DNA from 2 places in the Rhizobium sp. NLR16a genome. Region 1 is predicted to be linked to the other one. Evidence: predicted binding sites of a transcription regulator. Region 1 holds the regulator's gene; the other holds the start of a gene.
What was found. Region 1 encodes LexA, which represses DNA repair genes until DNA is damaged. Its sites were predicted from a motif close to TGTTCNNNNTGTGTTCNG; they were not measured.
Positions count from the first base shown of each region.

Region 2: the regulator LexA is predicted to act here: its motif matches at 5,747-5,764, upstream of dnaE (DNA polymerase III subunit alpha).

Region 1 is NZ_CP072865.1:1,950,495-1,965,579, reverse strand. Features, by position in the region: gene J7U39_RS09590 (LpxI family protein) at 1-793, shown strand, start outside; gene lpxB (lipid-A-disaccharide synthase) at 790-1,959, shown strand; gene gltA (citrate synthase) at 1,987-3,276, opposite strand; gene J7U39_RS09575 (ComEC/Rec2 family competence protein) at 3,568-6,000, shown strand; gene lexA (transcriptional repressor LexA) at 5,981-6,700, opposite strand; gene J7U39_RS09565 (VOC family protein) at 6,896-7,792, shown strand; gene kdsA (3-deoxy-8-phosphooctulonate synthase) at 7,789-8,634, shown strand; gene eno (phosphopyruvate hydratase) at 8,776-10,050, shown strand; gene J7U39_RS09550 (septum formation initiator family protein) at 10,186-10,506, shown strand; gene pdhA (pyruvate dehydrogenase (acetyl-transferring) E1 component subunit alpha) at 10,652-11,698, shown strand; gene J7U39_RS09540 (pyruvate dehydrogenase complex E1 component subunit beta) at 11,714-13,093, shown strand; gene J7U39_RS09535 (pyruvate dehydrogenase complex dihydrolipoamide acetyltransferase) at 13,109-14,455, shown strand; gene J7U39_RS09530 (SGNH/GDSL hydrolase family protein) at 14,475-15,085, shown strand, end outside.
Region 2 is NZ_CP072865.1:2,289,121-2,304,205, forward strand. Features, by position in the region: gene J7U39_RS11260 (DNA polymerase IV) at 1-474, shown strand, start outside; gene J7U39_RS11265 (L,D-transpeptidase family protein) at 699-1,955, shown strand; gene dnaE (DNA polymerase III subunit alpha) at 2,012-5,509, opposite strand; gene J7U39_RS11275 (DUF5680 domain-containing protein) at 6,024-6,488, shown strand; gene J7U39_RS11280 (ABC transporter ATP-binding protein) at 6,494-7,177, opposite strand; gene J7U39_RS11285 (lipoprotein-releasing ABC transporter permease subunit) at 7,192-8,496, opposite strand; gene proS (proline--tRNA ligase) at 8,512-9,834, opposite strand; gene J7U39_RS11295 (DUF1467 family protein) at 10,413-10,688, opposite strand; gene mce (methylmalonyl-CoA epimerase) at 10,852-11,256, opposite strand; gene J7U39_RS11305 (ribonuclease J) at 11,259-12,929, opposite strand; gene J7U39_RS11310 (biotin--[acetyl-CoA-carboxylase] ligase) at 12,947-13,711, opposite strand; gene nuoN (NADH-quinone oxidoreductase subunit NuoN) at 13,711-15,085, opposite strand, start outside.

The DNA of each region.
Region 1 (15,085 bases):
CGCGGCTGGCGAAAATCCCGTTATCGTCGCGCTGAAGGACGAAAGTGATCCACGTTGGGAAGGCTATGATCACGCCGTTATCGGCATCGGCGATTTCGCCGCCCTTGAGGGCCTCTTCAACCGATATGGCGTCGGACGTGTGGTGATGTCGGGAAGTGTGCGCCGCCGGCCGGAATGGCGCGAGGTGCGCCCGACGTTGCGCATTCTGATGAAGGTCCCGGCCGCCATTCGCACATTGCTCTCAGGCGGCGACGATACGGTTCTGCAGATGGTGATCCGGTTGATCGAGGGGAACGGGCGGCGGGTCGTCGGCGCCCACGAGATCGCCCCCGACCTGCTCGCTTCCGTTGGCCCGCTTGGTGCCGCCGCCCCCGGCGAGGAAGACCGGCGAGATATCAGCCGAGCCGCCGATGCCGCCGAGACGCTTGGCCGGCTGGATGTCGGGCAGGGTGCAGTCAGCATCGGCGGGCGCGTTGTCGCGCTGGAAGGACTTGAGGGCACAGATGAGATGCTGGACCGTGTTGCCGGCCTCAGGACCGCCGGACGGATTTCGCCGCGCCGCCGCGGCGTGCTCGTCAAGCTCTGCAAGCCGCAACAGGACATTCGCGCTGACCTGCCGGCGATCGGCGTTGCCACAATCCTGAACGCTGCGAAAGCCGGCCTTGCCGGCATCGCAATCGAGGCCGGTCGCTCGCTGGTGCTTGATCGGACCGCGGTCATCAGCGCCGCCGACGAGGCTGGGTTGTTCGTCTGCGGCATCGATCGTGGTCTGCCGGCATGGGGGCTCGAATGAACGGAGCGCCGCTGAAGATCGCCGTCATTGCCGGGGAAGTGTCGGGCGATCTGCTTGGCGCCGATCTCATCGCGGCGCTGAAGCGGATTTACAGCGGGCCGGTGGAGCTTGTCGGCGTTGGCGGCGAGGGGCTGCAGGCGGAGGGGTTGAAATCCCTGTTCGATTTTTCCGAGCTGTCGATCATGGGCATCACCCAGGTGCTGAGCCGGCTGCCAAGGCTGTTTGGCCTGATCCGTCAAACCACGGCTGAGATCGTCGCCGCAAAGCCGGATATCCTTGTCATCATCGACAGTCCCGATTTCACCCATCGCGTCGCCAAGCGCGTGCGCACCGCGTTGCCCGATCTGCCGGTCGTCAATTACGTCTGTCCGAGCGTCTGGGCCTGGAAGGAATATCGCGCCACGCGCATGCTCGCCTATGTCGATCACGTGCTTGCCGTCCTGCCCTTTGAACCGGCAGCCATGCAGCGCCTCAATGGGCCGGCGACGACCTACGTCGGGCATCGTCTGGTCGCCGACCCAGCGCTGCTGGAGACACGTCGCCTGCGCCTGGGAAGGCAGCCAGGTAACGGTCCGATCCTGCTTCTTCCCGGCTCGCGCTCCTCCGAGATCCAGAAGCTTCTGCCTTACTTCGAGATCGCCGCGAATGAACTCGTCGCCCGCAATGGGCCGACACGCTTCATTCTGCCGACGGTGACGCACAGGCAAGCGCTTGTCCGCGAAATCACGGCGGCGTGGGCGGTAAAGCCGGAAATCGTCGTCGGCGCGCAAGCAAAATGGAAGGCCTTTGCCGAGGCCGATGCGGCCATGGCGGCGTCCGGAACCGTTATTCTCGAACTCGCCCTTGCCGACGTTCCCGTCGTCTCCGCCTACAAGGTCGACTGGATCATGCGCATGCTGACATCGGGCATCAAGACCTGGACCGGTGCGCTGCCGAACCTGATCGCCGATTACCCGGTCGTGCCGGAATATCTGAACGATGTCGTTCGCGGTGCAAGCCTTGCGCGCTGGATGGAAAGGCTGTCGGCCGACACCTATCAGCTTAAGGCGATGAAGGAAGGCTACGAGCTCATCTGGCAGCGCATGCAGACGGAAAAGCCGCCCGGCGAACAGGCCGCCGAAATCCTTCTCGACGTTTTGAACAAGAAAAAACCCGGCCATTCCTGACCGGGTTTCTTTTGAGCTCTGAAGCGATCAGCGCTTCGAAACCGGGATGTAGTCGCGCTTCGGTTCGCCGACATAGAGCTGGCGCGGACGGCCGATGCGCTGTTCCGGATCCTCGATCATCTCGTTCCACTGGGCGATCCAGCCGACGGTGCGGGCAAGCGCGAAGAGCACGGTGAACATGGTGGTGGGGAAGCCCAGCGCCTTCAGCGTGATGCCGGAATAGAAGTCGATATTGGGATAGAGCTTCTTCTCGATGAAATATTCGTCGGTGAGCGCAATGCGCTCCAGCTCCATCGCAACTTCCAGCAACGGATCGTCCTTGATGCCGAGTTCGCCAAGCACTTCATGCGTCGTCTTCTGCATGATCTTGGCGCGCGGATCGTAGTTCTTATAGACGCGGTGGCCGAAGCCCATCAGCCGGAACGGATCGTTCTTGTCCTTGGCGCGGGCGACATATTCCGGAATGCGGTCAACGGTGCCGATTTCTGTCAGCATGTTGAGAGCCGCTTCGTTGGCGCCGCCATGGGCGGGGCCCCAGAGGCAGGCGATGCCGGCAGCGATGCAGGCGAACGGATTGGCGCCCGACGAACCGGCGAGACGGACGGTCGAGGTCGAAGCGTTCTGCTCGTGATCGGCATGCAGGATGAAGATGCGGTCCATGGCGCGGGCAAGCACCGGATTGACCACATATTCCTCGCAGGGGACGGCAAAGCACATGCGCAGGAAGTTCGACGCATAGTCGAGGTCGTTCTTCGGGTAAACGAAGGGCTGGCCGATATGATACTTGTAGGCCATGGCGGCAAGCGTCGGCATCTTGGCGATCATGCGCAGGCTGGCGACCATGCGCTGGTGCGGATCGGTGATGTCTGTGGAGTCGTGATAGAAGGCCGACAGGGCGCCGACACAGCCGCACATCACAGCCATCGGATGCGCATCACGGCGGAAGCCGGTGAAGAAGCGGCTCATCTGCTCATGCACCATCGTGTGGTGCGTGACGCGATAGTCGAAGTCCTTCTTCTGCGCGGCCGTCGGCAGTTCGCCGTAGAGCAGGAGGTAGCAGACCTCGAGGAAGTCGCCGTGCTCGGCAAGCTGCTCGATTGGATAGCCGCGGTGCAGCAGCACACCTTCGTCACCGTCGATATAGGTGATTTTGGATTCACAGGATGCGGTCGAGGTGAAGCCCGGATCGTAAGTGAAGGAAGCGGTGTTCTTGTAGAGGGCACCGATGTCGATGACGCTCGGGCCGATCGTGCCGCTTTTAACGGCGAGGTCGACTGATTTGTCACCGATTTTTATTGTAGCGCTTTGATCCGTCATGCTGATCCTCCGAAATGTCGGTGGCGCCACAAAAGCGCCATAGGGGTTAAGCGTCCTTTCCGATAGCTATATGATCGTGACGCTAATGCCAAGTTACCGTGATGGCATTTTGTGCATTGCGGCATCACCTTTTAGGCACCGCAGCGATGAGCCGCACGCATAACGGAAGCCGATGATTCGACTTGCCTTTTGCTTCTTTGGTTTTTCCTTCGTATTTCAACCGATTATTCTTGCCGGATTTGCGTGAAGGTTGCATTCTGGCGACTTCGCGGGGGTCATTTTGGGCGGCGCATGCAGGAACAGACGACAGCCGAATTGCGGCCGCAAGTGGGCGCCGGCCTTGCCGATCCGCCGAATTTTCCTGCGCCTGCGGTGGTGACTCAATCGGTAAGGACGCAGTCGCAGACCCCGTTGCGTCATCGGCTGCTGGCCGCCGCCCGGCAATCGCTGCCTGCCGGAGCCTGCATGCTGGGCGAAGAGGCCGATCATGGCCGAATGCTGCTGTTCTCGCCGGTCTTCCTCGGAGCCGGCTCGGCCTTCTGGTTTCTTGCGGCATCGGATTTGCCCCTCGTTCCATCGCTGCTCTGCTTGCTGGTGTCGGCGGCCGCGGTTTTCCTCACCGGTCCCAGCCGGCCGGCCTTGCGCGCAAGTTTGATGGCGCTGGCACTTTTCGCCGGCGGCATGCTCTCGGCTCAGTTTGAGAGCTGGCGGGCTTCGACGGTGATCCTCGATTCATCCGTGACGACGACCGTGACCGGCCGTGTCGAACGGCGGGAAGGGGACGGCCGCGGGCGCTGGCGCTACATTCTTGCCGTCACCGGCACCGAGGCTCCGGAGCTGAAACGGCCGCCGAGACGCATCACCGCGATCGTCCGGGGCGCCGATGCGCCTTTCGAAATCGGCGACATCATCACCGGCAAGGCACGGCTGACACCGCCGGCGGGCCCCGCACTTCCCGGGCTCAACGACTTCTCCTTCGGTGCCTATTTCGACGGCATCGGTGCCAACGGTTTCTTCTATGGTGCGCCGGAGAAACTCGACTTGGAGGCAGGCCCGCAGGCGGCCAGCTCGACGTCGGACGCTCTGCTCGAATGGCTCTACCGGCTGCGCAGCAGCATCGGCGACCGCATAAGATCGATCCTGCCCGGCGATACCGGCGCTTTTGCCGCTGCTCTGGTGACGGATGAACGGCGCGCCATCTCGAAGACGACGACGGAGGCGCTGCGCCAGTCCGGCCTTGCCCATATCGTCGCGATCTCGGGCCTCAACATGGCGCTGTCGGCCGGCATCTTCTTCGTCGGCTTCCGCATGCTGCTCTGCCTCTTTCCCGGCGTCGCCCAAGCCTATCCGACAAAGAAGATCGCCGCCGCCGGTGCGCTCATGGCCGTCACCGCCTATTACCTGATCTCCGGTTTCGGGGTTTCGGCCGAGCGCGCTTTTATCATGATGACCATCATGCTGATTGCCGTCTTCTTCGATCGGCCGTCGATCAGCCTGCGCAATGTCGTTCTCTCTGCGCTCATCATCATCGCCATTTCACCTTCGGAAGTATTGGGACCGAGCTTTCAGATGTCCTTTGCCGCGACATTGGCTTTGGTATCGGGCTATCAGCTGTGGAAGGACAGGCGTGTCCGTGAAAACGCTTTCCTGAAATTGCCGATCATCAGGCCGGTGGTTGTCGTCGCCGGTTTCTTCGGCGGCGTCTTCCTGACCTCGCTGATCGGCGGTTTTTCCACCGCCCTGTTTTCGATCGAGCATTTTCATCGCCTGACGGCTTACGGCCTGCCGGCAAACCTTGCGACGATGCCGATCATCTCCTTCATCGTCATGCCGGCCGGGCTGCTGGCGATGCTGCTCATGCCCTTCGGGCTGGATGCTCCGCTCTGGACGGTGGTCGGATTCGGCCTCGATCTGGTGATTGCGGTTGCCAAGACGGTGTCCGGCTGGGGCGGCGATATCGGCATCGGCCGCTTGCCCGCCTGGTATTTCGCAGTGGCGGTGGCAGGCTTTCTGCTGCTGACGCTGCTGCGCACCCGGCTGCGCCATGTCGGCACATCCATCATCGCCGTCTCGACACTCACCGTACTGCTGCTGCCGGCTCCCCGCCCGCCGGATCTGGTGATTTCGGAGGATGGTGGTCTGGTTGCGGTCGTTGCGGCTGAGGCAATCGCGTCCAACCGTGAAAACCCGCCGGATTTCATCTTCGACCAGTGGCAGCGAGCGCTGGTCCTGCCGACACATGTTCCACCGAAGATGCTGGATGGTCCGGCTATCCCGCCGGAAGGAGAAGACCGCCGAGTCAGGCTTTCCCGCGATCAGCAGAACGAAGCGAGCGCAGCGATGCGGGCAGCCGCAGCAGGCGGTGAAGCAAACCGGTTTTCCTGCGTCAAGAAGGCGTGGTGCACATCACGACTCGGCAATGGCCATATCGTCACCGTCATCGACAATGCCGCCTATCTCGGCCCGGCCTGCGATACGGCCGATATCGTCGTGACCTCGGTCCGCCTGCGTTTCAACAGCTGCCGTTCAGGCGGGACGCTCTTCACCGGCGAGACGCTCCGCAGGACCGGTTCCGTCGAATTGCGCTTCGCCGATGCCGGCCTGCAGGTCGCAACCGCATTCGAGGCGCTATCGCGGCCATGGATGCGCCATCGCGCCTATGATTGGCGCAAAGACAGTTTTACCGAATCCGGTCCGGCTGCTGTCAGTGATAACGGCGAATGAGGCCGACGAGCTTGCCCTGCACCTTGACGCGGTCCGGCCCGAAAATCCGGGTCTCGTAAGCCGGGTTGGCGGCTTCCAACGCGATCGAGGCGCCCTTCCGGCGGAAGCGTTTCAGCGTTGCTTCCTCGTCGTCGACGAGGGCAACGACGATGTCGCCGGGACTTGCGGTGCTGCCGTTGCGGATGATCACGGTGTCGCCGTCGAAGATGCCGGCGTCGATCATCGAATCGCCCTTGACCTCCAGCGCGTAGTGCTCACCGGAGCCAAGCATGTCCGCGGGAATGACGATGTCATGCGTGTTGTTCTGGATCGCCGAGATCGGAACGCCGGCGGCGATTCTTCCCATGACCGGCACGGAGACAGAGTTGCCGTTGTCGGCGACCGGCTTTGCGGCAGCGGGGGCGGCGACCGGCTGGGGTTTGCCGAGGCTGCCCTCGATGACGCTCGGCGAAAAACCGCGGCGCTGTTGCAGGCTGGGGTTATAGGCCTCCGGAAGCTTGATCACTTCAAGCGCCCGGGCGCGATTCGGTAGGCGGCGAATGAAGCCGCGCTCCTCGAGCGCCGTGATCAGGCGGTGAATGCCGGATTTCGAGGCGAGATCCAGGGCATCCTTCATTTCGTCGAAGGAGGGAGGGACGCCGGATTCCTTCATGCGCTCATGAATGAAAAGGAGAAGCTCCTGTTGTTTGCGCGTGAGCATCGACGTCAGACCCCTGATTGAAACAAATCCAGAACAGACACTATATGTTCCATATGTGTTCCGCAAGTAGCTAAATTTCCGTAAAACTTCGGGCCAACTCGTCGAGATTTTTAATTTCATTCGACGGGATTGGCGCACATCGCTTGCATTCGGGGAGGGGCTGTCGCACATCTTTGCCCCTTTCAGGAGGATATCATGAACGCGCATTCCGCCAAGTCGCATCCGCTGGATCACGTCGTGCTGCCGGTGGTCAATATCGATCTGGCGCGTGAGAGGCTCGGCAAGCTCGGTTTCACCGTCGCCGCCGATGGGCGCCATCCCTTCGGAACGGAGAATGCCTGCGTCTTTTTCGCCGACAAGACCTATCTGGAGCCGCTTGGCGTGGCGAGCGTCGAGGAGAGCGAGGCAGCGGCCCGCCACGGCAATGTCTTCATCGCCCGCAATCGCGCCTTCCGCTTCCGCTGCGGCGAGGAGGGATTGTCTGCGCTGGCCTTCCTCAGCGAGGATGCCGGCCTCGATCATAAGCGCTTCGTCAGCAACGGCGCGAGCGCCGGCGAGATGTTGCAATTCAGCCGGCCGATGCGGATGCCGGATGGTTCGGAGACCGTCGGCAGCTTCAAGCTGGCCTTTGCAGCTGATCTGCGCGCACCCGATTTCTTTCTCTTTACCTGCCAGCGCATCAATTCCTTCCCGACAGATCGCGCCGCGCTGGAGACGCATGCCAATGGCGTGATCGGCATTGCCGAGATCGCGCTTTGTGCGCCGGACCCGGCGGCATTCGCCGCCTTCGTCGGGCTTGCGATAGGGCAGGCGGCGGCGGAGAAAACCGGTTTCGGCGTGAATATCGCGGCATCAAATGCGAAGATCAGCCTGATGACGCCCGAAGGGCTGGAGGCCTATTTCGAGCTTGCCGTCTCATCCGCCGATCGTGGTCTGCGCGGCCGGGTAATCCTCTTCACCGTCGCCGATCTTGCCGTGACAGAAGCGCATTTGGGTGCTAACGGGATCACATTCACGCGCAAGAACAATCGCATTCTGGTGAAGTCTACGCCCGGGCAGGGTGCGCTCTTCGCCTTCGAGGAAACACGATGAGCACCGACACGAATTCCGAAGTCAGGATCGGCGAAGGCGAAGGTCAGGTCACCTTTTCCAATACCGCCCGCCTGTCGCTGATTGCCGGCCCCTGTCAGATGGAGAACCGGGACCACGCCTTCATGGTCGCCGGCACGCTGAAGGAGCTTTGCGCAAAGCTTGGCATGGGTCTTGTCTACAAAAGCTCCTTCGACAAGGCCAACCGCACCTCGCTCTCGGCCGAGCGCGGCATCGGCCTGGAAAAGGGCATGGAGGTCTTTGCCGACCTCAAGAAGGAATTCGGCTTTCCGGTCATAACCGACGTCCATACGGCCGAGCAATGCGCCGAGGTGGCCAAGGTGGTCGATGTCCTGCAGATCCCGGCCTTCCTCTGCCGTCAGACCGACCTACTGATCGCCGCCGCAAGGACCGGCCGTGCCGTCAATGTCAAGAAGGGCCAGTTCCTCGCCCCCTGGGACATGAAGAACGTCCTGAAGAAGCTCAACGCCAGCGGCAATCCGAATGTGCTCTTGTGCGAGCGTGGCGCTTCCTTCGGCTACAATACGCTGGTCTCCGACATGCGCTCGCTGCCGATTATGGCGGCGATGGGCGCTCCCGTCATCTTCGACGCGACGCATTCCGTCGCTCAGCCGGGCGGGCAGGGCGATTCCTCCGGCGGCCAGCGCGAGTTCGTGGAAACGCTGGCGCGCGCGGCAGTGGCGACGGGAATTGCCGGCGTCTTCCTCGAAACCCATCAGGACCCCGACAACGCGCCGTCCGATGGCCCGAATATGGTTTATCTCAAGGACATGCCGCGACTGCTCGAGAAGCTGCTTGCCTTCGATGCGATCGCCAAGTCCTGACGTTCAACAAGCTGACATGTTCGTGGTTTAGGCCACGACGGAATGCTGGTTCGGAGGCCGGAAATTGCGGCATTGTAATTTGCACGCCTTCGATTATGACAGGCTTCGAACGACTTATCACCCACCGAGCAGGAAGAACCCATGACTGCAATCACCGATATCATCGCCCGCGAGATCCTCGATAGCCGTGGCAACCCCACCGTCGAAGTCGACGTCTATCTCGAAGACGGCAGCATGGGCCGCGCGGCCGTTCCCTCGGGCGCCTCGACGGGCGCGCATGAGGCGGTCGAGCTGCGCGACGGCGGCAAGCGCTATCTCGGCAAGGGCGTCGAAAAGGCGGTCGAGGCCGCCAACACCGAGATCTTCGACGCGATCGGCGGCATCGACGCCGAAAACCAGATTCAGATCGACAACATCATGATCGAGCTCGACGGCACGCCGAACAAGTCGCGCCTCGGCGCCAACGCCATCCTCGGCGTCTCGCTCGCCGTCGCCAAGGCTGCCGCCCAGGCATCCGGCCTGCCGCTTTACCGCTACGTCGGCGGCGCTTCCGCCAGCCTCCTGCCGGTGCCGATGATGAACATCATCAACGGCGGCGCCCATGCCGACAATCCGATCGACTTCCAGGAATTCATGATCCTGCCGGTCGGCGCCGATTCGATCGCCGACGCCGTGCGTATGGGGTCGGAAGTCTTCCATACGCTTCGAAAGGAGCTTGCCGCGCAGGGCCACAACACCAATGTCGGTGACGAAGGCGGCTTCGCCCCCGGCCTGAAGAGCGCGCCCGAAGCCCTGGATTTCATCATGAAGTCGATCGAGAAAGCCGGCTACAAGCCGGGCGACGACATGTGCCTCGGCCTCGACTGCGCCTCGACGGAATTCTTCAAGGACGGCAAGTATGTTCTCGAAGGGGAAGGCCGTACGCTCGAATCGGGCGCCATGGCCGAATATCTCGCCGAGCTCGCCGGCAAATACCCGATCATCTCGATCGAGGACGGCATGGCCGAGGACGACTGGGACGGCTGGAAGGCGCTGACCGATCTGATCGGCAAGAAGACCCAGCTCGTCGGCGACGATCTCTTCGTCACCAACTCCGCCCGCCTTCGCGACGGCATCCGCATGGGCGTCGCCAACTCGATCCTCGTCAAGGTCAACCAGATCGGCTCGCTGACGGAAACCCTCGACGCCGTCAACACGGCGCATAAGGCGGCCTATACCGCGGTCATGTCGCACCGCTCCGGCGAAACCGAAGATTCGACCATCGCCGATCTTGCCGTTGCCACCAACTGCGGCCAGATCAAGACCGGTTCGCTGTCGCGTTCCGACCGTCTCGCCAAGTACAATCAGCTGATCCGCATCGAGGAAGGCCTCGGCCCCCAGGCCCAGTATGCCGGCCGCTCGATCATCAAAGGCTGATCGTTCCGATTTTCAACGGCTCGACCCGCGCCACCCGGCGCGGGTTTTTTCGTGCGCGCTTTCTACGGTCAATGAACGGTTAATCTCTGCGCGTTATGCTGAGCGAATTGGTAATGCGTTCAAGAGCATGCGTGTATGTGGACAAAGCATCATAAGAAGAGAAAGCTCGGCCGCTTCGTCATTCCGGCCATGACGGTCGCCTTCCTTTCCTATTTCGGTTATCATTGCATCCATGGCGATTATGGCCTGCGGGCGACGGAGACGTTCGAGCGTCAGCGCGTCGCGCGCGAAAGGGAGCTTGCCGTCCTTAAGGCGAAGCGCGAACATCTGGAAAGCCAGGTCGCGCTGCTGAGTGATGGCTCGCTCGACAAGGATATGTTGGACGAAAAGGCGCGATATCAGCTGAATATGTCGCGCGCGGACGAGATCGTCATTTTCAACCATTATTCCAATTAACCGAAATCGGGTTAATTGGAATTCCCGATTTGTTTTCAATGATTTAGCGACGAATACGAGCCATGCAATTATGGCATTGCTGTGGTCATATTTCTTCCCTATGGTACGCGCCACCGAGAAACGACAAACCCATAGGGAGGGTTGAATGGCGCCGCGAAAGACCGCGACCGTTTCCAGCCGCAAAACTGCAGCAAAACCAGCAGCCAAAGCATCGAATGGAGGCCCGGTAGCCGACTTCGATCGGGATGAGGAACTCAAGGCCTATCGCGAGATGCTACTGATCCGCCGCTTCGAGGAGAAGGCCGGTCAGCTTTACGGCATGGGCTTCATCGGCGGCTTTTGTCATCTCTATATCGGTCAGGAAGCCGTCGTTGTCGGCATGCAGATGGCACAGAAGGAAGGCGATCAGGTCATCACCGCCTATCGCGACCACGGCCATATGCTGGCAACCGGCATGGAGGCGCGCGGCGTCATGGCGGAGCTGACCGGGCGCCGCAGCGGCTATTCCCACGGGAAGGGCGGCTCGATGCACATGTTCTCGAAAGAGAAGCATTTCTACGGCGGTCACGGCATCGTCGGCGCCCAGGTTTCGCTCGGAACGGGGCTTGCTTTTGCAAACCACTACCGCGGCAACGGCAATGTCGCCATCGCCTATTTTGGCGACGGCGCTGCCAACCAGGGCCAGGTCTACGAGAGCTTCAACATGGCGGCGCTCTGGAAGCTGCCGATCGTCTATATCGTCGAAAACAACCGTTACGCCATGGGCACCTCGACCGCCCGTGCCACCGCCCAGTCGAACTATTCGCTGCGCGGCTCCGGTTTCGGCATTCCCGGCATTCAGGTCGACGGCATGGACGTTCGCGCCGTCAAGGCGGCGGCCGACGAGGCGCTAGAACATTGCCGCTCCGGCAAGGGGCCGATCATTCTCGAAATGCTGACCTATCGTTATCGCGGCCACTCCATGTCCGATCCGGCGAAATATCGCACGAAGGAAGAAGTGCAGAAGATGCGCTCCGAGCAGGACCCAATCGAGCAGGTGAAGGCGCGCCTCATTGAAAAGGGCTGGGCTTCCGAAGACGATCTGAAGGCGATCGACAAGGATGTCCGCGACATCGTCGCCGACAGCGCCGACTTCGCCCAGGCCGATCCGGAGCCGGATGCATCCGAGCTCTATACCGACATTCTGCTTTAATCGGGGAGGGAACCCATGCCTATCGATATCCTCATGCCCGCCCTCTCTCCGACCATGGAAGAAGGCACGCTGTCCAAATGGCTGAAGCAGGAAGGTGACAAGGTCACTTCAGGCGACGTCATTGCCGAAATCGAGACCGACAAGGCGACGATGGAAGTCGAAGCCGTTGACGAAGGCATCATCGGCAAGCTGCTGGTCGACGCCGGCACCGAAGGCGTCAAGGTCAACACCAAAATTGCCGTGCTGCTGCAGGACGGCGAATCCGCTTCGGATATTTCCGCCAAGCCGGCCGCCGCCGCTCCGCAGGTGGCCCAGGAAGAAAAGCCGACCAACACCGGTTCGGCCTCAGCGCCGCTTCCGGCCGAGCCGAAGGCTGTCGTTCCGAATGACCCGGAAATTCCAGCTGGCACCGAAATGGTGTCAATGACCGTGCGTGAAGCGCTGCGCGACGCCATGGCCGAAGAAATGCGCGCCAGCGACGACGTCTTCGTCATGGGCGAGGAAGTCGCCGAATATCAGGGCGCCTACAAGGTCACGCAGGGCCTGCTGCAGGAATTCGGCCCCCGCCGCGTCATCGATACGCCGATCACCGAGCACGGCTTTGCCGGAGTCGGCGTCGGTGCCGCCATGGCCGGCCTTCGCCCGATCGTCGAATTCATGACCTTCAACTTCGCCATGCAGGCGATCGACCATATCATCAACTCGGCCGCCAAGACGCTGTATATGTCTGGCGGCCAGATGGGCGCTCCGATCGTCTTCCGCGGCCCGAACGGTGCCGCCGCACGCGTCGGCGCCCAGCACAGCCAGGACTATGCCGCCTGGTACAGCGCCATCCCCGGCCTGAAAGTCGTCATGCCCTACACGGCATCCGACGCCAAGGGCCTGCTGAAGGCGGCAATCCGCGACCCGAACCCGATCATCTTCCTCGAAAACGAAATTCTCTACGGCCAGCACTTCGACGTGCCGAAGCTCGATAATTTCGTGCTGCCGATCGGCAAAGCGCGCATCCATCGCCCGGGCAAGGACGTCACGGTCGTGTCCTTCGGCATCGGCATGACTTATGCGACGAAGGCGGCCGCCGAGCTCGAACAGCTCGGCATCGATGTCGAACTGATCGATCTTCGCACCATCCGCCCGATGGATCTGCCGACCGTTATCGAATCGGTAAAGAAAACCGGCCGCCTCGTCACCGTCGAGGAAGGTTATCCGCAATCATCCGTCGGCACCGAAATAGCCACCCGCGTCATGCAGCAGGCCTTCGACTATCTCGATGCGCCAATCCTGACGATCGCCGGTAAGGACGTGCCGATGCCTTACGCCGCCAATCTCGAAAAGCTGGCCCTTCCGAATGTCGGCGAAGTCGTCGATGCGGTGAAGGCCGTTTGCTACAAATAAGGGGAGGGTATTTCGATGCCGATCAATATCACGATGCCCGCCCTCTCTCCGACCATGGAAGAAGGCAATCTTTCCAAGTGGCTGGTCAAGGAAGGCGACACGGTCAGGTCTGGCGATGTCATCGCCGAGATCGAGACCGACAAGGCGACGATGGAAGTCGAAGCCGTCGATGAAGGCACGGTTGCCAAGCTGGTCGTTCCGGCCGGCACCGAAGGCGTCAAGGTCAACGCGCTGATTGCGGTTCTCGCCGCTGACGGTGAGGATGTCGCCGCCGCCGCAAGCGGTGCCGGCTCCGCCGCGCCGGCCAAGGCTGAAGCCGCCCCCGCTCCGAAGGCAGAGGCTGCACCGGCGAAGGCTGAGTCCGCTCCGGCTGCCGCCGCTGCACCGGCATCGGTTTCGGCAGGCGGTAACCGCACCTTCTCTTCGCCGCTCGCCCGCCGTCTCGCCAAGGAAGCCGGTATCGATCTTTCCGCTGTCGCAGGCTCCGGCCCGCATGGGCGCGTCATCAAGAGCGATGTCGAAGCCGCCGTTGCCGGCGGTGGAGCCAAGGCTGCGCCGGCTCCGGCCGCTGCTGCTTCCGCTCCGCAGGCCGCTCCGGCCCCGGCCGCTGCAGCGCCGAAGGGCGCTTCCGAGGAAGCCGTGCTCAAGCTCTTCGAACCGGGTTCTTATGAGCTCGTGCCGCATGACGGCATGCGCAAGACGATCGCCCGGCGCCTGGTCGAATCCAAGCAGACGATCCCGCATTTCTACGTCAGCGTCGATTGCGAGCTCGATGCTCTGATGGCGCTGCGCGCTCAGCTGAACGATGCGGCCCCGCGCAAGGACAATGCCCCGGCCTACAAGCTCTCGGTCAACGACATGGTCATCAAGGCCATGGCGCTGGCGCTGCGCGATGTTCCGGATGCAAACGTCTCCTGGACCGACAGCAACATGGTCAAGCACAAGCACGCCGATGTCGGCGTCGCCGTCTCGATCCCCGGCGGCCTGATCACGCCGATCATCCGCAAGGCCGAGCAGAAGACGCTGTCCGTCATCTCTAACGAGATGCGCGATCTCGGCAAGCGGGCCAAGGACCGCAAGCTGAAACCCGAGGAATACCAGGGCGGCACCAGCTCGGTCTCGAATATGGGCATGATGGGCGTCAAGAACTTCGCAGCCGTCGTCAACCCGCCGCACGCGACGATCCTCGCGGTCGGCGCCGGCGAGCAGCGGGTCGTCGTCAAGAACGGCGAAATGGCGATCGCCACGGTCATGAGCGTTACGCTGTCGACCGACCATCGCTGCGTCGACGGTGCGCTCGGCGCCGAGCTGCTCCAGGCCTTCAAGGGCTACATCGAAAACCCGATGGGCATGCTTGTCTGATAGCGAAGCGGAGGCGGAAATGACCAAGACCGTTCTTTGCTATGGCGACTCGCTGACCTGGGGTTATGACGCCGAGACGATCGGCCGTCATGAGTACAAGAATCGCTGGCCGAGCGTGCTTCAGGCAGCGCTCGGCAGCGAGGCGCGCGTCATCGCCGAAGGCCTGAACGGTCGCACGACCGCTTTCGACGATCACCTCGCCGATTGCGACCGCAACGGTGCGCGGGTTCTGCCGACGATCCTGCAGACACATGCGCCGCTCGATCTCGTCATCCTGCTGCTCGGCACCAACGACATGAAGCCGGTTGTTGCCGGTTCGGCCTTCGCCGCATGCCAAGGCATCAGCCGCCTCGTGCGGCTGATCCGCAATCATGCCTGGCCCTTCGAATTCGACGGGCCGGAGATCCTGATCGTGGCGCCGCCGGCGATCTGCGCGACGGGCAATGTGCCTTTCGCCGCCTCCTTTCCCGGCGGCATCGAGGAATCTGCCAAGCTCGCGACACTCTACCGTGACCTTGCCGACGAACTCGGCTGCGGCTTTTTCGACGGCAACTCCGTCGCCAAGACCACGCCGATCGACGGCATTCATCTCGATGCGGAGAACACGCGTGCGCTCGGGCGCGGCCTGGA
Region 2 (15,085 bases), 340 kb from region 1:
GTGCATCTCAACGACGCCGCCAAGAGCGTTTCGGCCGAAACGACCTTCTTCGACGACATCTCGCGGCACGACGATCTGGTGCCGATCCTGCGCAACCTTTCCGAAAAGGTTTCCTGGCGGCTGAAGAAAAACGATATCGCCGGCCAGACCGTGGTGCTGAAGATGAAGAGCGCCGACTTCAAGACGCGCACCCGCAACCGCAAGCTCGAGGACCCGACTCAGCTTGCCGACAGGATCTTCCGCATCGGGCTCGAGCTTCTTAAAAAGGAAACGGACGGTACGAAATTCCGCCTGATCGGCATCGGCGTCACCGATCTCGGCGACGCCACTCGCGCCGATCCGCCCGATCTCATCGACCGGCAGTCAGGCCGGCGGGCGGCGGCCGAAGCGGCGATGGACAAGCTGCGCGACAAGTTCGGCAAGAACACAGTCGAGACCGGCTACACCTTCGGCAACGGCAAGCGCGATCACTAGAACATCCCGCGCAAAGTGCGCGCGGCTATTCGAAATTCGTACGAATGCGTTAAATCAGACAGCTGAAACTTTGATGATGCGACATGCTTTGCCTTTTATCCTATGCGCGTCGTTAGAGCGGAACCGCTGCACCGGTCCGGGCGAGCCGCCGAGTCCGGGGGTTAAAATCTTCCTTAAACTTCGTCCCGTAATGTGCGTACCAGTATTGCGTATGGTTGGGTATCATGTTCTCGCGTCTCGTCTTCGGCCTCGGCTTGCTGTCGGCCACCGCACTCGTGCACCCTGCTCTGGCCGCGGATGCACGCACGCTGCAGATCTTCGTCTCGAAGAACAAGCAGTCGCTTGTGGTTTATGACGGCACCGAGGTCGTCGCAACCTCGAAGGTCTCGACCGGCAAGGACGGCCATACGACGCCGAGCGGCATTTTTTCGGTGCTCGAAAAGCAGAAATACCACGAATCCAACCTCTATTCGGCTGCCCCGATGCCGTTCATGCAACGGCTGACATGGTCCGGCATCGCGCTGCACGAATCCAATTCCGTTCCGCGTTATCCGGCCTCGCACGGCTGCGTGCGCATGCCCGGCGCCTTCGCAAAAATGCTCTACCGAATGACCGAGCCCGGCATTCCCGTCATCATCAGCGACGACGAATTGGTGCCGCAACCGATCGACCATCCGAACCTTTTCCGCCCCGATGCGCCGGCAGCGATGCCGCTGCTTTCGGATGTCGAACTGCGGCCCTCGATGCCCGACAGCGCCGGGACACCGGTGCAGGTGGCGATGAACGATACCGCGGCGATGCCAATGCCGGCAAATCCGTCGATTACGGCGCCCGAAGCCGAGCCGCCGTCCGAACCGATCAGCATGCTCGTCACGCGGCGCACGCTGCGCGAGACGGTGATCGACATCCAGACGCTACTCAATCAGCTCGGCTTTTCCGCCGGCGATCCGGACGGCCTACTCGGTCCGTCGACCGTGCAGGCGATCAACGCCTTCAAGATGCTGCGGCCGGCGGAATTTGCCGGCGACAGGAGCCTGGTCTCCGACAGACTTCTCACATCGGTCTATTCCGCCGCCGGCAAGGGTGAACCGCCGAACGGCGTCATCATGGTGCGCCAGGCCTTCAGGCCGATCTTCGAGGCCCCGATGACGATCGCCGATCCGGGCTTAGCACTCGGCACGCATTTCTTCACGCTGCATGCCGTCGATGAACATGCCGGCACGGCGGATTGGCTGGGCATCACGCTCGAGAACAATCTCTCCCGCGAGACGATGAAGCGGCTCGGGATCACCAATCAGGAAAGTTCGATCGTCACAGGCAGGCCGATCGCCCGTTCGCTGAGCCGCATCACGATCCCCGACGAAACACGCCGCAGGATCGACGCGCTGATCGCGCCCGGCTCGACGTTGACGATCTCCGATACCGGCCTTGGTCGCGAAACCGGTGAGGGCACGGATTTCATCACGATCACCCGCGGGTGATGAGATCAACCGGGCTGATCACGATCGACCGGGTTGATCACGATCAACTGGGTTGATCAGACAAGCTCGACGTCGACGACGCCGGGCGCGGCGCGAAGAGCGGCAGCAATCTCCGGAGTGATGCGGTATTTCTCCGACAGCGCCACTTCCACCTCGCGTTTGCCGTCCTCCTTGATGACGATGAAGGAAACGAGACCGTCGCCCTTGGCGTTCAGATGGCCGGCGACCATCTTCAGCGGCCCGGAATCTCTGATATAGACGCGCAGCGCCTTCTGCATCTGGAGCGACTTTTCCTCCAGCGACTGGATCGTCTGGATACGCAGACCGATGCCCTCCGGCCGCTCCTCACCGGTCGCGGTCAGCAGGAAGGATTTCCCGGACTCGAGCACGTCGCGATACTGGTTCAGCATCTCCGAAAACAGCACCGCCTCGAACTGGCCCGAGGAATCGGAAAAGACGATGATGCCCATCTTGTTGCCGGTGCGGGTCTTGCGCTCCTGCTTGGAGATGACGGTTCCGGCAAGGCGCGCATTGGCAGCCCCCTGCTTGATCGCCTGAGAAAACTCGGCAAAGGTCTGCACACGCATCTTCTGCAGGATGTTGTTGTAGGAATCGAGCGGGTGGGCCGTCAGATAGAAGCCCAGCACCTGGAATTCCTTGAGCAGACGCTCCGATGCCAGCCAGGGTGAATAGGGCGGCAAGGAGATCTTCTCCGGACCTGAGTTTAGTGCGCTGCCAAAAATGTCCGATTGACCGCTCAGCTTGTTTTCCTGGGCGCGCTGGGCATAACCGAGGATGCGGTCGAGGCCGGCGGCCAGCTGGGCCCGGTCCGTGCCAAAACAATCGAAGGCGCCGGCATAGATCAGGCTTTCGAGCACGCGGCGGTTCACTTGGCGCGGATCGATGCGCAGGCAGAAATCCTCGATGCTGGCAAAAGGCTTGTCGCCACGCATCTCGACGATGTGGTCGACGGCGGATTCGCCGACCCCTTTGAGGGCAGCCAGCGCATAGTAGATACGATTGTCGCCGGTCTCGAAATGGCGGAAGGAGGTCTGCACCGAAGGCGCGATCACCTCGATGCCGAGCCGCTTGGCGTCCTGTCGGAAATCATTGACCTTTTCCGTGTTGGACATGTCGAGCGTCATCGAGGCGGCGAGGAATTCGACCGGATAGTGCGCCTTCATGTAGGCCGTCTGGTAGGAGACGATGGCGTAGGCGGCGGCGTGCGACTTGTTGAAGCCGTAGTTTGCGAACTTCGCCAGGAGTTCGAAGATGTTGTCGGCTTGCGGCTTGGATACGCCGTTCTTGACGGCGCCGACGACGAAGCGTTCCCGCTGCTGGTCCATCTCCGCCTTGATCTTTTTACCCATGGCGCGGCGCAGAAGGTCGGCTTCGCCAAGCGAATAGCCCGACAGGACCTGGGCGATCTGCATCACCTGTTCCTGGTAGACAATGACGCCCTGCGTTTCCTTGAGCAGGTGGTCGATCATCGGATGGATCGATTCCAGCTCTTCGTCGCCGTGCTTGCGGGCATTGTAGGTCGGGATGTTCTCCATCGGGCCCGGGCGGTAAAGCGCCACCAGCGCGATGATATCCTCGATGCAGTCCGGCTTCATGCCGATCAGCGCCTTGCGCATGCCGGCACTTTCCACCTGGAACACGCCAACCGTCTCGCCGCGCGACAGCATCTCGTAGGTCGGCTTGTCGTCAAGAGGAATGGCCGCAAGATCGACTTTGATGCCGCGCTTGGCGACGAAATCGACGGCGACCTTCAGCACAGTCAGTGTCTTCAGACCGAGGAAGTCGAATTTGACGAGGCCGGCCTGCTCCACCCACTTCATGTTGAACTGGGTAACCGGCATGTCGGAGCGCGGATCGCGATACATCGGCACCAGCTTGGACAGCGGCCGGTCGCCGATGACGATGCCGGCGGCATGCGTCGAGGCGTGGCGATAAAGCCCTTCGATCTTCTGGGCGATGTCGAGCAAACGCGCCACCACCGGTTCTTTCGCCGCCTCCTCCTGCAGCTTCGGCTCCTCTTCGATCGCCTTTGAGAGTGGCGTCGGATTGGCGGGATTGTTCGGCACGAGTTTGCAGATTTTGTCGACCTGGCCGTAAGGCATTTCCAGCACGCGTCCGACGTCGCGAAGGGCGGCGCGCGCCTGCAGTGAACCGAAGGTGATGATCTGCGCCACCTGCTCGCGGCCATATTTCGCCTGGACGTAGCGGATCACCTCTTCGCGGCGGTCCTGGCAGAAGTCGATGTCGAAGTCAGGCATCGAGACGCGTTCCGGATTGAGGAAGCGCTCGAACAGCAGCGAAAACCTGAGCGGATCGACGTCGGTGATCGTCAAGGCATAGGCGACCAGCGAACCCGCGCCCGAGCCACGACCGGGACCGACGGGAATATCATGTTGCTTGGCCCATTTGATGAAGTCGGAAACGATCAGGAAGTAACCTGGGAAGCGCATGCGCTCGATGACGCCGAGCTCGAATTCCAGCCGCTCGCGATAATCCTTTTCCTCGTAACCGGGCGACATGCCGAGGGTCGAAAGCCGCATGTCCAGCCCTTCCACTGCCTGGCGGCGCAATTCGCCTGCCTCGGCGCGTTCCGCCTCCTCGGCATCGTCGGTGGCGCCCGTGAAACGCGGCAGAATCGGCTTTCGCGTTTTCAGCACGAAGGAGCAGCGCCTGGCGATCTCGATTGTGTTCTCAAGCGCTTCCGGCAGGTCGGAAAAGAGCTTGGCCATCTCGGCCCGGCTCTTCAGGTAGTGATCCGGAGTCAGGCGAAAACGGCTATCGTCGGAGACGATGGCGTTATGCGCAACCGCCATCAGCGCATCATGGGCGTCGTAATCGTCGCGGGTCGGAAAGAAGGCTTCGTTGGTGGCGACGAGCGGCAGGTCATGCGTGTAAGCAAGACTGACGATCTTCTGTTCGTGCCGCCTGTCGTAGGTGCCGTGCCGCTGCAGCTCGACATAGAGTCTGTCGCCGAAGAGACGCTTCAGCGTGAGCAGCCGGGCTTCCGCCTGGGCGTGGTGACCTTCCCTGACAGCCGCGTCGACCGGCCCGGTCACCGCGCCGGTCAAGGCGATCAGCCCTTCCGTGCCTGCCTCTTCCAGCCAGGAAGCTCTGATATGAATGGCCTGGTTGCTATCGCCGCCGAGATAGGCGCGGCTGACGAGATCGACCAGCCTTTCGTAACCAGCCTCCGTCGCGGCAAGAAGAACGATCGACGGCAGCTTGATCAGGGCCGGCTGACCGCCGCGCTTTTCGCTTTCCAATCCGTCTTCCATGTCGATCGAGACCTGGCAGCCGATGATCGGCTGCAGGCCCTCGTCCATTGCCTTCTGGGAGAATTCAAGGGCGACGAAGAGATTATTGGTGTCGGTAATGGCGATCGCCGGCTGACTGTCGCCGGTCGCCTTGTAGAGGATCTTCTTCAGAGGCAGCGCGCCCTCAAGAAGCGAATAGGCGGAGTGGACCCTCAGGTGGATGAAGCCCGGCGTGCCGCCGGTCGCCTCACCCATTGAACCCTTTTCCGTCTCCGCCATGATATGCCTTCCCAATCAGCCGAAATGAATCGGATGCATTGTCGGCATTGAGGGCGATGATGTCCAGAAGAAGACCCGCGTGTGAACCGCATGACTGCCATGCGATCCCCTGAAAACTTTAGATCGCGATGACGATAAGCGAGAAGCTGGCAACGAACATTGCGATGGAGGTGAATGCTGCGATATCACGGATCATGTCAGTCATCTGGCTCTCCTTTACTCGTTATGTTTTCACTTTGTTCCATCTATGTTCCGATGTCAACAGGAATCTTTTCCTTCGCGCTTGCGTTTGAAAGATGCGGGTTCCGTGCTGCGAATCGAACAGCTTCAGCGCTGGCTTTGAACATGCTCCGCGCGACCGGCCCGACATCGCCTGCCGAACGGATCCATACAGCGCATCCGATGTCTGATGCACCTGCCCCAAGGCGATCGAGCAATGCTCGGCCTTTTGTACTTCTTATGTTCTCTGTCTTCTGCTATTTCCGTATCAGATGAGACAGGGAGGAAGATGATCATGCTCGACACCGCGGTGCTGAACGACTTCATCGTAGAGGCGAAAGCCGCGACCTATGTCGGCGGCGGTGTGCCTCGCCCGCCCTGCCGGCCGGGTGCCCATGATATCGGCTACTTCAGCGGCGACTGGCGTTATCTGGACAGCTATTTCGGCGGCACCGATTTCGCCGGACAGGAAGTGGTTTGGTTTACCGGCGAACCCGTCTGGGCGATGAATTATTTCGGCTGCGTCGTCGCGTCCGATCTCATCGACGGCAGAGCCGCCGGGACCGTGATCAAGGCGGCGCTGTCGGCAATGTATCGGGAGGGCCGCTTTCTCGGCGGAATGGAATTCGATCATCCGTTCGGCCGCTATGTCGACCGCAGCGAAGGCGGCTGCGAGCGATTCAGTGGCCATGAATGCATCATGGTCGCCGGGCGGAAGGCTTATGTGCTCGATTACCGCGGCGGGCTGGTCGTCCCGTAGTCGAGCTAGAAGTCGACGACCTTGCCATCGGAGATCGTGACGCGCCGATCCATGCGGCCGGCGAGTTCGTGATTGTGAGTGGCGATGAGGGCAGCAAGGCCAGATTGGCGCACCAGCGCCTCCAGCGCATCGAAGACGTAGCTTGCCGTTTCCGGATCCAGATTGCCGGTCGGCTCGTCGGCAAGAAGCAGCGTCGGCGCATTGGCGACGGCGCGGGCGATCGCGACACGCTGCTGTTCGCCTCCTGAAAGCTCGGCCGGGCGATGCGAACCGCGATGGCCGATGCGCATATAGTCGAGGAGCTGACCGGCTCGCTCCTGGGCTTCCTTCCAGGACAGACCGGCGATCAGCTGCGGCATCATGATGTTCTCAAGCGCCGAAAATTCCGGCAGGAGATGGTGGAACTGGTAGACGAAGCCGATCTCGCGGCGGCGGATCGCCGTGCGCTTCTCGTCGGAAAGACCGTCACAGGCATGGCCGTTGATGGTGACTTCGCCGCCATCTGGATGCTCGAGCAGGCCTGCCACATGCAGCAGCGTCGACTTGCCCGTGCCGGAGGGGGCGACGAGGGCGACGATCTCCCCTTTCGACAGCGAGAAATCTGCTCCCTTCAAGATCGTGAGCAGCGTATCACCCTGCCCGTAATGGCGCTCGACGCCGGTAAGCTTGAGGACGACGTTGCGGTTCATGAATGCGGCATTCCTTATTCGTAGCGCAGGGCCTGCACCGGATCGAGCCTGGAGGCGCGCCATGCCGGGAAGATGGTGGCGATGAAGGAGAGGCTGAGCGCCATGACGACCACCGAGATCGTTTCGCTGATATCCATCTCGGCCGGCAGCTGGCTGAGGAAATAGACCTGGGGATTGAAAATCACGGTGCCGGATATCCAGGAGAAGAACTGGCGGATGGATTCGATATTGACGCAGACGAGAACGCCGAGCAGCACACCGGCAAGAGTACCGACGATGCCGATCGCCGCCCCGGTCATGAAGAAGATGCGCATGATGGCGCCGGCGCTGGCGCCCATGGTGCGCAGGATGGCGATATCGCTGCCTTTGTCCTTCACCAGCATGATGAGGCCGGAGATGATGTTCAGCGCCGCCACCAGCACGATCAGCGTCAGGATCATGAACATGACGTTGCGCTCGACTTGCAGCGCCGAAAAGAAGGTCTGGTTGCGCTGGCGCCAGTCAGTGAGGTTGATCTGACGGCCTGCCGCTTCCTCCACTTTGGGCTTCAGAGCATCGATATCGTCGGGGTGATCGACGAAAAGCTCGATCGACTGCACCAGCCCCTCGGCATTGAAATAAAGCTGCGCCTCCTCGAGCGGCATGAAGATGATCGAGGAATCATATTCGGACATGCCGATCTCGAACAGCCCGGAGATCTTGTAGGACTTGACGCGCGGGCTGACGCCCATCGGCGTAATGTCACCATCCGGTGACGTCAGCGTAATCAGGTCGCCGACGCGCAGGCCGAGCTGGTCGGCCATGCGGGTGCCGATCAACACGCCTTGGCCGGAAGCAAAACCCACCATGTCGCCCGGGTTAATATGCTCAGAAACCGCTTTGAGTTTGGTCAGATCTTCCGCGCGGACACCGCGCACCAGCGCACCGGTGCTGCCGCCAGCCTGGGCGGAGGCGAGCACCTGGCCTTCGACCAGCGGCAGCGCCATCTTGACGCCGGGCACGGCGGCGAGCCTGCTGGCGAGATCCGCATAATCAGTGAAAGGTCCGTCGACCGGCTGCACGATCATATGACCGTTGATGCCGAGGATGCGCGAGACGAGTTCGGTGCGAAAGCCGTTCATGACGGCCATGACGATGATCAGCGTCGCAACGCCGAGCATGATGCCGACGAAGGAGAAGCCGGCGATGACCGAGATGAAGGCCTCCTTGCGGCGGGCGCGCAGATAACGCCACGCCACGAGGCGCTCAAAGGTGGAAAATGGCTTGCCAGCCGGACCCAAGCCGGATTTTGAACTCCGGTCCACTGCTGCCTCTGCCATTTCGCCTCCGTTTCCTTAAGCCACGAACCTGTTGATCGCCGCTTCGATGGTCATCGTTTCACGGGCGCCGGTCTTGCGGTCCTTCACTTCGACCTCGCCGTTCGCGACCGCACGCGGCCCGGCGATGATCTGGACAGGTACGCCGATCAGGTCGGCCGTCGCGAATTTCGTGCCGGCCCGGTCGTCGGTATCGTCATAGAGCACATCCTTGCCGGCCTTTTTCAGCGCGGCGTAGATCAGCTCGCAAGTATCGTCGCAGGCCTCATCGCCCACCTTCATGTTGATGACGACGACATCGAAGGGTGCGACCGATGCCGGCCAGATGATTCCGTTCTCATCATGCGATGCTTCGATGATGGCGGGAACAAGGCGTGTCGGACCGATACCGTAGGAACCCATGTGGACGAAATGTTCCTTGCCATCCGGTCCTTGCACTTTCGCGCCCATGGGCTCGGAATATTTCGTGCCAAAGTAAAAGATATGGCCAACCTCGATGCCGCGAGCGGAAAGGCGCTCGGCTTCGGGAACGGCGTTGAAGGCAGCCTCGTCGTGCATTTCCGAGGTGGCCGCATAGAGCGAGGTCCACTTGTCGAAGATCGCCTTCAGGCCTTCGACGCTGTCGAAATCGGTGTTTTCGCCGGGAATATCGAAACCGACGAAGTCCTTATGGCAGAAGACCTCGGATTCGCCGGTATCGGCGAGGATGATGAATTCATGGCTGAGATTGCCGCCAATCGGCCCGGTATCCGCGCGCATCGGGATGGCGCGAAGGCCAAGCCGATCGAATGTTCTGAGATAGGCGGCGAACATCTTATTATAGGAATGCTCCGCCCCTTCGCGCGTCAAATCGAAGGAATAAGCGTCCTTCATCATGAATTCGCGCGAGCGCATGGTGCCGAAGCGAGGCCGGATCTCGTCACGGAACTTCAGCTGGATGTGATAGAGATTGAGCGGCAGGTCCTTGTAGGATTTGACGGAGGAGCGGAAAATATCCGTCACCATCTCCTCGTTGGTGGGGCCGTAGAGCATCGGCCGGTCCTGGCGGTCCTTGATACGCAGCATCTCCTTGCCATAGGCATCATAACGGCCGCTTTCCTGCCAGAGCTCGGCCGATTGCAGGGTCGGCATCGAAAGCTCGATAGCTCCGGCGCGGTTCTGCTCCTCACGGATAATGGCGTTGACCTTGTCTAGCACACGCTTGCCGAGCGGCAACCAGGAATAGATGCCCTGAGACTGCTGGCGGATCATGCCGGCGCGCAGCATTAACCGATGGGAGACGATTTCCGCCTCCTTGGGGTTTTCCTTAAGGATGGGCATGAAGTAGCGAGACAGACGCATGGCGATTCCGGAGCAGTTGAGATCCCGCTGGCGAGCGGAATCGAAGATAGGTTGTGAATGTGGGAGCGTTCATAGCCGCTTCGCAGCGGGAAGGAAACCCGCAACTGCTGTCGGGCGCCTCCGGGACACGCTTGTTCGCACCCGCAAAATGAAAGGGCGTGAAAAAGTGCGTGTTTATAAGGACTTGAACGAAAATCTTGTCAACAGAAAAATTTTGCTGGCGTGTAGCAAAAATACAAAAAAAGCTAATGACAAAGCCCAATGTTTGGGCTAGTTTTAGCTCACAAAACAGGCAAGGAAGTTAATTCTTGCCATTTCGCGGTCAAGTCTTGGGAGGATCAGATCTTAGGCGCGCTCGTCGCAGCCCCGGCAACGGTTACAGATCACGCGATACTTAAAACAAGGCTTTTAGCCTTGTTTTTTTTTGGTTTTTCACCCTCTCCCCCCTTCAAACTCCAGACGGCTTCCGTAAGGTGAGCCCCTCATTCCGTTAGGCGAGCGCTCTGACGCGCCAGCATGACGCCAACTGGACTTCCATGATAAGATTTGCATATGCTCAAAGTTTGAGCAAAGCTATTTCAATAGAAGCTAGGCCCGAGTTGTGGAAGGGCGTCAAATCCCCAGCCGAAATAAGTGTCGCAGACATACCAGATGCCATAGATCAGCGCTGAGATCAGCGTCGTCAGCGAAAAGACGAAGGCGGCGCGAAAGCGGGTGGGCGCACTTGGCACGGTGCCGAGCACGACATCGTCGTCTTCCGCCTGGGTGCGCAGGCCGATCGGCAGAACGGCGAACAGCGTCATCCACCAGATGATGAAATAGACGGCGAATCCCTGAAGGAAGGTCTGGAGCATTATCTTTCCCGGTGGTGTCTTGCCGACAGAACGCGTGAAGCGCGGTGCCGCTTGGAGCTGGCGCACTTATACGGCGGAATAGCGTCCAACTCAAAGCGAACGCAACATTTCGCCGTCTTCGGGTCACTCTGCCGCAGCGAAAACGAGTCCGATTGTATTTGCTTTAGGCCTGTTCGAGTTCGATCAGCGTGCCGAAGAAATCCTTGGGGTGCAGAAAGAGCACCGGCTTGCCATGCGCGCCGGTCTTCGGCTGGCCGTCGCCAAGCACCCGCGCGCCGGCGACGACCAGTCGGTCACGGGCGAGGATGATATCGTCCACCTCGTAACAGATATGATGCATGCCGCCGGACGGGTTCTTTTCGAGGAAAGTTGCGATCGGCGAGTCTTGCCCGAGCGGCTGCAGCAATTCGACCTTGGTGTTCGGCAATTCGACGAAGACGACGGTGACCCCGTGTTCCGGCAGAGGCTGCGGCTGCGATACGGCGGCCCCCAGCGTGTCGCGATAAGCGGCCGTCGCCGCTGCGAGGTCGCGAACGGCTATGGCGATATGGTTCACTCGGCCGAGCATGGTCAGACCTTGGTGATGAAGGCGGTGACAAGGGGCTTTTTACCCCAGGCGTGATTTGCAGCTGCGCGGATGGCACGCCGCACGGCCTCCTGCAGCATGTCGATATCCTTGCGGCGGGCGCGCGGAATGCTTTCGATGGCGCTGATCGCCGCATCGTAGAGCGTATCTTCCATCTCCTCGCCTTCGTCATCATAAACCGGCAGGCCGATCGAGACGAGATCGGGATCGCCGAGAATGTCATACCGCGCGTCGAGCAAGACGTTTACCGCGACATGGCCGACATAGGAGAGTTTCTTGCGCTCGCCGATACCCATTTCATCGAAATCGCCGATCAGCAGGCCGTCCTTGTAGATCCGGCCATGCGGCGCTTCGCCGATCACCTCGACCGGACCTGGCGCCAGCCGCAGGATATCCCCGTTGCGCACCCGCGGGACGATCGCAATGCCGGATTGCTCGGCAAGCTCCTTATGCGCCGTCAGATGCGTCGCCTCGCCATGCACCGGCACGACGATTTTCGGCCGGGTCCACTCATACATCCTCTGCAACTCGTTGCGGCGCGGATGGCCGGAGACGTGGACGAGCGCCTCGGTATCGGTGATGATATGTACGCCCTGCTCGACAAGGCCGTTCTTGATATCCTGGATCGCCTTCTCGTTGCCGGGAATGGCGCGCGAGGAAAAGACGACGATATCGCCTGCCGCAAAGGCCACGTTGCGCATCTCGTCGCGGGAGAGCTTGGCAAGGGCGGCCCGCGCCTCACCCTGGCTGCCAGTCAGGATGACGACGACCTTGTCGCGCGGAATGTAACCGTACTCCTCCTCGGAAATGAAAGGTTTGACCCCTTCCATCAGGCCGATATCACTAGCGACATCGACGACGCGCTTCAGCGAACTGCCGAGCAGCAGCACTTCGCGGCCGGCCGCCTCGGCAGCCTCGGCTACGGTGCGAATACGCCCGACATTCGACGAGAAGGTGGTGATCGCCACCCGGCCCTCGGCATCCTCGATGATCTTGCGCAGGCTTTCCGACACATCTTTCTCGGAGGGCGAAACACCGTCGCGCAGGGCGTTGGTGGAATCGCACATCAGCGCCAGCACGCCCTCGTCGCCAAGCTGGCGGAAGCGCGTCTCATCGGTCAGCGGCCCGAGCGAAGGCTCGTGGTCGATCTTCCAGTCGCCGGTGTGGATAACGTTGCCGGCCGGCGTGCGGATCATCAGCGACATCGGCTCGGGGATCGAGTGATTGACGGCCACACCTTCGATGCTGAAGGGGCCGACATTGATCGTGTCGCCTGCCTTGAACGGCGTCACCGGCACTTCGCCGATCGTTGCCTTCTCGAAGTTGCGTTTGGCTTCGAGCAGACCCGATGTAAAGGCCGAGGCGAAAACCGGAACATTTAGGCCCGGCCAGAGGTCGGCAAGCGCCCCGTAATGGTCTTCATGGGCATGGGTAACGATAATCGCTTTGAGGTTCTTGCGCTCGCTGGCGAGGAAGCGGATATCGGGCAGAACGAGATCGACGCCCGGCAGGTCGGGTCCGGGGAAAGTGACGCCGCAGTCAACCATGATCCACTGGCGATGCTCGGGCGGGCCGTAGCCGTAAAGGGCAAGATTCATCCCGATCTCGCCGACGCCACCCAGAGGCAGGAATACCAATTCGTCCTGTTTCGCCATAATTTTCGTTTTTTCCGCTATCCAAAAAACACATCACCCGCGGCAATAGACATGACCGTGCCAGCGCCGGTATCGAGCATCAACAAGCCATTATCATCAATCCCGGCGAATTGCCCGGAAATCGACCGGTCCGGTAAATTGACCGTGATATTTTCCCCGACGCCGCAGGCGATGGCGCGCCAGCGCGCGGTGATCTCGGCAATGCCGCGGCCCTGATCCCATATTTCGAGCACATCCGCCGTCGCCGCGAAGAGATGGGCGAAGAGCTCCTCCGGCGACGCCGCGCTCGCATGCTCGCGCAGGCAGGTGACGGGATAGAGCGGATTGTCCGGCATGACCGAGACATTGATGCCGATGCCGACGATCAGCGCATAGCGGCCGTCCGGCAGCCTTTCGCCTTCGATCAGGATGCCGCAGGTCTTCTTTCTGCCGATGAGGACATCGTTCGGCCATTTGACCTCGAGCGGCTCGGCGCCCAGCGGCAGCACCCGGCGGATCGCCTGGTGAACGGCAACGGCGATTGCCAGCGGCAGCGAGCCGAGGCGCTCCATCGGCGCCGGGTCGATCAGCAGAAGAGAGGCGTAGAGATTGCCGCGTTCGGAAACCCAGAGCCTGCCGCGACGGCCGCGGCCGCCCGTCTGCCTCTCGGCCGTCACCCAGAGATTGCCGGGATCCCCCGCCCGGGCTCGGGCGAGGCATTCGCTGTTGGTGGACGATGTTTCCGACAGAGCCTCATGCCTGATATCGCCGAGCGATATCCGGCGCCGTCCGTCGGAGGCCATCAGAAGAGCGTCGCGGCGGCAAGCTCTGCCGCGCCGCCGATCGGGCCGCCGATGAGGACATAAGCGGTGACGAAGAGACCGGAGAGACCGAAGACCAGCCGCAGGGCGCCGGAGACACGGGCGAATTCGCCGGTCGCTTCATCGAACCACATCAGCTTGATGACGCGCAGATAATAATAGGCGCCGACGACCGAGGCGAGAACGCCGATGATGGCGAGCGCATAAAGCTTGGCTTCGATGGCGGCGACGAAAACGAAGTACTTGGCGAAGAAGCCTGCCAGCGGCGGGATGCCGGCGAGCGAGAACATCAGCGCCGTCAGCACGACGGCCATGAACGGGTTTGTCGTGGAGAGGCCGGCGAGATCGTCGACGTTTTCGACGACGGTGCCGTCCTTGCGGCGCATCGACATGATGATTGCAAAGGTGCCGAGCGTCATGATCATGTAAATGACCATGTAAAGCATGACGCCGGAAACACCGGTCTGATTGCCGGCAGCTAGGCCGACCAACGCATAACCCATGTGGCCGATCGAAGAATAGGCCATCAGCCGCTTGATGTTCTTCTGACCGATCGCGGCAAAGGAGCCGAGCAGCATCGAGGCGATCGAGATGAAGACGACGACCTGCTGCCAGTCGGCCAGAACCGGCTGGAAGGCGGTGATGACCATGCGTGTCATCATCGCCATGGCGGCAACCTTGGGGGCTGCGGCAAGGAAGGCGGTGACCGGCGTCGGCGCGCCTTCATAAACATCCGGCGTCCACATGTGGAACGGAACGGCCGAGATCTTGAAGGCGATGCCGGCGAGGATGAAGACCAGGCCGAAGATGAGGCCGAGCGACCGTGCGCCCTCGACGGACAGCGCCTGGGCAATTTCGGCGAAATGGGTGTGACCGGTGAAGCCATAGACCAGCGACATGCCGTAGAGCAGCATGCCGGATGACAGTGCGCCGAGCACGAAATATTTGAGACCGGCCTCGGTCGACTTCAGGCTGTCGCGGTTGATCGCGGCGACGACATAAAGCGCCAGCGACTGCAGTTCCAGCGCAAGATAGAGCGAGATCAGGTCGTTGGCCGAGATCATCAGCAGGATGCCGAGAGTCGCCAGCAGCAGGAGAACCGGGAACTCGAACTTGTCGAGCTGATTTTCGCGGGCATGCCCCATCGTCATGAACAGAGCGACCAGCGAACCGAGGAGCGCCACCAGCTTCATGAAGCGCGAGAAGCCGTCGGCCATGTAGACGCCGCCGAAGGCGAGGCCTTCCGCCGGCACGAAGAGCAGCCACAGACCGGATGCGAGCAGCAGCACGATGGCGAGGCCGGTGACGACAAGGCCCGACCGCTCGCCTGAGAAGACGCCGACCATCAACAGGACC